3 regions of the Chitinophaga sp. LS1 genome follow, and region 3 is predicted to be linked to each of the others. Evidence: riboswitches for the same ligand, from Rfam matches in the RefSeq annotation. Region 3 holds a riboswitch; each other region holds the start of a gene.
What was found. Region 3 has a riboswitch for thiamine pyrophosphate ahead of thiS (sulfur carrier protein ThiS). Riboswitches for the same ligand answer to the same signal wherever they lie in the genome.

Region 1 (2,206 bases), 2.2 Mb from region 3:
GCCCTGGTAATTGACAGAGAAGATGCTACCATAGAAATCATTGTCCAGCCATAGCTGGCGGATGAGGTCTGTGCTGGTCACTTCCGCATCATTGATAACAGGGTTGGTAAGGCCATAAGCACTGTAAGCCTGTGCTTCTTTGTACTGCTCGTAATACCCTTTGCCTTTGGTATAGTGAGCCGCAACGGTGAAGTTCAGTTTATCGCTGAGGGCCTGGTTGAGGAACAACTGGTAGTTGTCCATCTGGTAATTGTCTGTTTCGTTATTATAATAAGAGCCATCCGATTTTTGTCCGGCAGAGTTATAGGTACGGTGGGTAGCCAGGGAATCCTGTGGTACGCCGTTCCATGCCTGGTAAGTCTTTTCAGTGCCAGAGGAAATGTTGAGGCGGATGGCGGTGTTTTTGGAAATATATGCGGCAGAAGTATAAAAAGCTTTGAGATTGGAGCTGGCACGATCAATATAACCATCGGAGGTGACTCTTGACAGGCGGGCATCTACAGTGAAGTGGCCGTTAATAAGCCCGGTACCTGCTTTTACTGTATTCTTCCATGAATTGAAAGAGCCGAAGCTGTTATAGATTTCGCCATAAGCTTTCTCCCGGTAATCGTTGGTGCTGATATTGAGAGAGGCGCCGAAAGCCCCGGCACCGTTGGTAGAGGTCCCTACACCCCGTTGCAGCTGAATACTGCTTACGCTGGAAGCGAGGTCTGGAATATCTACAAAATAAGTGCCCTGTGATTCCGCATCATTGACAGGGATACCGTTGTTCGTAACATTGATACGGGTGATGTCTGTACCTCTTACGCGCATGCTGGTGTAACCAATGCCAGTACCTGCATCGGAGTTGGTCACTACACCTGGCATTTGATTGAGCAGGATGGGGAGATCTTGTCCCAGGTTTTGCTTTTTGATCTCTTCGGCGGTGATAGTAGATTGAGTAAATGGCGCATGCTGGCCTACGCGGAGGCTGGTGATTTCAACAGGCTGTACGAAGAGGCCGGTTTCTTCCAGTTGCAGATCGGCATTGGTACTAGTTCCGTTTGTATGCACAGCAGTGGTGAGGGGTTGAAAGCCCAGGTAAGTTGCTTTGATAGTAAAGGTGCCCTGTGAAGGGAGTAAAATGCGGTAAACCCCATTGGCATTGGAATGGGCGCCGGTATTATCGGCAGAAAGGATGCTGACAGACACGCCTTCAAGGGGGTGGCCGGTTTTTTTGTCAGTGATTATACCGGTGAGCACGGTTTGTGCATGTACCGAGACTGCGCTGAAAACCAGCCATAGCAGTAAGAATTGTCTCATGGACTCAACAGTTTAAAAAGCTACGGTATGAGGGTAGCATTAAGTTATCTGCTACGCATGTGCGTGCAGCTTGCCATATGTGGGTAAGGAAGAATTGGTTCACTTACCTTTCCTAATCAGCATTACCTGATCAGGTTCAACGGGTCTGATCTCAGCCTGATAGTAAGGCACCCCGAGGTGAAGCCGGCTGGTGGTTTTGAAAAAATGTACGATAGTACATACCGGATTCCGAAACAAAGGTATAGAGAAAAATTTTTTAAATGGAAGAAAATTGTTAAATTAGAATTGCATATATATTATCCCCCCTGGAAAGTTTTCACACGTTTTATTTTTTTAATGTTAACCATCAATTTGTAATTGCATGATCAGACTTTCGGTCATTGGCCATCTGGGGCATGATGCTTTGAAAAAAGTCATCAACGGGAAATCAGTGCTGTCATTCAGTGTAGCACAAAATGAACAGTTTAAAGATTTAATGGGAGTAGTACAGGAGCGTACTACATGGATTAATTGTTCTGTCTGGGGGCGGGATAATCTGGGACCGTATTTAAAGAAGGGAACGCTGGTGTATGTGGAAGGCAGGCCTGTGTTCAAAGGGTATGCGGGTAAGCAGGGCGAGGTGCTGGCAGGTGTGAACATGAGAGTAGCGGAACTGGCGTTGCTGCCGGGAGCGAGGGGGGTATTGGGAACTGGAAGTGCAGGGGTAGAGGAGGAGCGAAGTGAGGAAGAATTAGAAAGGGAGAATGAAGAAGATGATGATGATGAAGGTGTAAGAAATGATTTGCCATTTTAATGAATTTCCTTTTTAAAAGGGATAGTTTTCGTCTATAGGTCTGTTCTTTATCCCTGGTGTGATGTCGGCAGTTCATTGATATTGTCAATTTCCTGAATCTTAAAAACTCAC
Region 2 (2,206 bases), 1.7 Mb from region 3:
GTTCCAGACAGCTTCATTCTTCGCTTTCAAGGCAGCAAAATCCCAATCGGGTATTTCAGCTTCCAGGTTTTTACGGGCATTATCAATACTGGTAAAAGAGGTTCCAATACGTACCCTTACCTGTTCACCTTTTTGCAGGTAATAAGCCGCATAGCCAGATTTATCTATGGTAGTCACTGTCTCTATCTGCATCACAAAGAAGCCACAAAAACCTGCCGGTTCTCCCCATCCCTGGTAAATACGATGCACAGGATTGTAACCTGTAATCTCATGTCTGTATGCGTTAATCTTCACAATACCTTCCTGCCGGTCACTATTTGCTGTCAGCAACAGGTACAGACTATCCGTCTTTTCCATAGTGAACTGGATCATGCTACATCTTAAAGTGGCTGTGATCTCCGTACTAACAGCAGGTAGGGTTAATTTGTAATAAGCAGGGGTACTGATTTCCTTGTCGTGGGAAAACGGTGTTGCATAGTTAGTTGTAAAGTGCCCGGTGATAGGCATAATGGTGAAACTACCATAATCCTGGGTACAGGATCCACTCAGCCAGTGTGTACCTCTAAACCCGGTCAACAGGCTGTCTCTGTAAGTATATGGCGGAAAACATTTGTTTTCGGTCGTATTTGTTTGTGGAGTCCATTGCGTCATACCAAAAGGCAGTCCAACTGCCGGAATGGTATTGGCATAAGATTCAGTGCCGCTGCCATGTTTCCGGGAAGAAGCCGTAGTGCTGGCTGCTGTGCCAGAAAGTGGCTGAACATAACGTAGAAGGTCTGATGTTTGGGCAGAAACACTTCCGTGGAAAAGGCAGGCGATGGCCGCCATTGATACAATTAACCGCATAGACACAAGTATAAAAAATAATTATGTCATTTTCTCCCGTTGTTTGCTAAATTTGAGCAGGCTTTAGGGGTGTTCCTTCACTGGGACTGAGAATTACTCTTCGAACCTGATCCGGCTAGTACCGGCGTAGGGAAAAGCAGCAGCTTAGCGCATGCGTACTCCTGGCCATTATACTTAAAATTTATATGGCATTATGAAGGAGTTTATCAGGGAACAGATCCTGGCTGTTCGGCAACAATCCCCGCTGGTTCACAGTATCACAAATTATGTAGTCATGAATAATACTGCCAATGCATTGCTGGCAGTAGGTGCATCTCCCATTATGGCCCATGCTCATTCGGAAATGGTGGACATGGTCAGGATTGTAGGAGCACTCGTCATCAACATCGGTACCCTCGATGAATACTGGGTAAAGAGTATGGAACTTGCTATCGGTCAGGCGAATACCCTGAGTAAACCATGGATACTGGACCCTGTAGGAGCAGGTGCAACCCCCTACAGAGATGAAGTATTAAAACAATTACTGGAACTGAAGCCTACCATTATCCGTGGCAATGCGTCTGAAATCATGGCCCTTGCCCGTAAGAATGCCGGCACCACCAAAGGCGTGGATAGCACACAGGAAAGCACTGCCGCTGTAGAAGCAGCTCGTTTTCTGCAACAGGAGTTTGGCAGTGTAGTTTGTGTATCTGGTGCCGTGGATATCATTGTTGGCAAAGACACCACGATATTATTATCAAACGGACACCCATTGATGGCAAAGGTGACAGGTATGGGGTGTACAGCTACTGCCCTGATTGGCGCTTTTGCAGCAGTTAATCCCAAAGATCCATTTTGTGCAACCGTTTCAGCCATGGCGCTCCTGGGTATAGCAGGTGAAAAAGCGGCTAAGGTATCTGCCGGGCCGGGTAGTATGCAGGTACATATACTGGACCAGTTATATCAACTGACAGATGAGGTAGTGGCTTCACTGATTAAAATAGAGGAATCTAATGTTTAATCGCAGATTATACCTGGTTATCAGCGAAGAAGCCTGCAAAGGCAGGGACCTGGTTGCAGTGGCGAAAGCAGCTGTGAAAGGGGGCGTAGATTTAATTCAGTTACGCGAAAAGCAACTGGATAATCCTGCATTTTTAGAACGAGCCCTTCGTCTCAAAGAAGCGCTCATTCCTCACAGGGTACCCTTGATCATCAACGACAACTTATGGGTGGCACAACAATGTGGTGCTACAGGTATACATGTTGGTAACAGTGATCTGGCGCCATTGACTATCATGGCTCAATGGCCTTCCTGCGGGATTTTAGGGTATTCTATAGAATATGAAAAACAGATCTATACAGCCGATGCGGTGGCTTCGGA
Region 3 (2,206 bases):
CTGTTACCTTATGGCAAATGTATAGCTGATTCACTCCGGAGGGAGAGGCGTGAACTTACTTACGTGACTTCACTTTTTTCCCTCCAGTTTCTTTCCTGTATTTTTCCAGGTATCCCTCTGCGGCCTTCACAGGAAACAATACCAGTGAAGTATCCGTAAGGTCTCTGATAATTACAGTATCTATGGTTCTTGTACTATCCGATGATTTCACTCCTTCTGCATGATTCCACAGTAACAATGTATCATGTTGTAACTCCCATTTTTCATACACCAGCGAGTACATATTGATCGCAATCGCTTTCCTGTTTTTCTTCAATTCCATACCCTGCCACTCATTGTCCTTTCCCGTTACAGGCTGCAACCACTTCCCAATCAGCTTTACCGTGTCGATTACGATGGTATCAGCGGATACGGTCACAGTTGAGTCTTCTACAACCGAAGGCACTGTATCCATTGCAGGCGCATATACCGGGGTATCTACAACAGCCTCCTCTTTCTCAGGCTTACGCGAGTGATGACAGGCAAATGAAAAGATGGTGATAAAACTCACCAGCAGCAAGCTATTTTTCATACGCTCAAAGATATGGACTTTTTCCCCTACCTTTATGCTTCACTTTAGGGGTGTTTTCCAGGCCACCATACCCGGAAAGCTGAGATGAGACCCTCAGTACCTGACGCAGCTCATACTGCCGTAGGGAAAAGTACTTGATACAGCTTCTTTTGCTGTAGATATAAGTAACCTGAATCCTCACATCTTCTACCATCCTTAAAGTTTATTGTTTCACCTTAATTCATGTATTCATGGAAGTGACTGTAAACAATAAACTTTATGCGGTGCAGCAGGGAATAACCATCGCTGCACTCTTACAGTTTATTCAACTACCATCCGACAAAGGACTGGCCGTGGCTATCAACAGGGAGGTGATCCCTAAACCCGCATGGCCGCAACACATCTTGCAAACCGCAGATAGTATTACCATCATCCGCGCTACACAGGGAGGTTAATTTTTTCATTTAATTATTTGTGCACTGCAGGGCATCCCCTCGCAGCAGGACTTCTCATTTCTTCACCCATCTTATTTGTTGTATGAAAATCGAAAACATTTCACGCAATCCACTACCCGCATCCAGGAAAATCTACATTAACGGCGTTGCTATGAGAGAGATAACGCTAACACCTACCCGACTGTATGGTAGTAAAGGAGAAACCACTCCTAATGAACCACTCATTGTATACGATACCAGTGGCCCTTACACCGATCCGGCTATTGAGATTGATGTACGCAAAGGTCTGCCAAAACTGCGCGCCGCATGGGCGCCGCAAAAAAACGCCACACAGCTGCACTATGCCCGCAAAGGGATCATCACGCCCGAAATGGAATACATCGCTATCCGCGAAAATCAAGGTGCCGCACAACAACATATCACACCTGAATTCATCAGACAGGAAGTTGCCGCAGGCAGAGCTATTATCCCTGCCAATATCAATCATACAGAGTGCGAACCAATGATTATTGGCCGTAATTTTTTGGTGAAGATCAATGCCAATATCGGTAACTCCGCCGTCACTTCCAGCATTGAAGAAGAAGTGGGAAAAGCAGTGTGGGCCTGCCGCTGGGGCGCCGATACCATCATGGATCTCAGCACCGGCAAAAACATTCATGAAACACGTGAATGGATCCTGCGCAACTCACCTGTACCTATCGGCACTGTACCCATTTATCAGGCATTGGAAAAAGTAAATGGTAAAGCTGAAGACCTTACCTGGGAGATATATCGTGATACCATTATCGAACAGGCAGAACAGGGCGTAGACTATTTCACCATCCATGCCGGCGTACTACTCCGCTACATCCCACTCACCGCCAATCGTATGACGGGCATCGTTTCCCGCGGGGGCTCTATCATGGCCAAATGGTGCCTGGCACACCACCAGGAAAACTTCCTCTACACCCACTTCGAAGAGATCTGCGAAATCATGAAAATCTATGACGTCTCTTTCTCATTAGGTGATGGCTTACGTCCCGGTAGTATTGCAGATGCCAACGATGCCGCGCAGTTCGCTGAACTGGAAACCCTGGGCGAACTCACTAAAATCGCCTGGAAACACGATGTACAGGTCATGATCGAAGGCCCCGGCCATGTACCCATGCACCTGATCAAAGAGAACATGGATAAGCAGCTGGAACATTGTCACGAAGCACCT

Region 1: it holds a riboswitch for thiamine pyrophosphate, as region 3 does, so the genes downstream of both, QQL36_RS34080 (TonB-dependent receptor) here and thiS (sulfur carrier protein ThiS) in region 3, are expected to answer to the same signal.
Region 2: it holds a riboswitch for thiamine pyrophosphate, as region 3 does, so the genes downstream of both, thiM (hydroxyethylthiazole kinase) here and thiS (sulfur carrier protein ThiS) in region 3, are expected to answer to the same signal.

Annotation. Positions count from the first base shown of each region.
Region 1 is NZ_CP128362.1:8,317,002-8,319,207, reverse strand. It holds gene QQL36_RS34080 (TonB-dependent receptor) at 1-1,302, opposite strand, end outside; TPP riboswitch at 1,395-1,487, opposite strand; gene QQL36_RS34075 (single-stranded DNA-binding protein) at 1,664-2,095, shown strand.
Region 2 is NZ_CP128362.1:108,193-110,398, reverse strand. It holds gene QQL36_RS00505 (GH92 family glycosyl hydrolase) at 1-846, opposite strand, end outside; TPP riboswitch at 902-996, shown strand; gene thiM (hydroxyethylthiazole kinase) at 1,040-1,846, shown strand; gene thiE (thiamine phosphate synthase) at 1,839-2,206, shown strand, end outside.
Region 3 is NZ_CP128362.1:1,843,486-1,845,691, forward strand. It holds gene QQL36_RS07560 (hypothetical protein) at 1-29, shown strand, start outside; gene QQL36_RS07565 (lipocalin family protein) at 56-571, opposite strand; TPP riboswitch at 608-715, shown strand; gene thiS (sulfur carrier protein ThiS) at 802-1,005, shown strand; gene thiC (phosphomethylpyrimidine synthase ThiC) at 1,088-2,206, shown strand, end outside.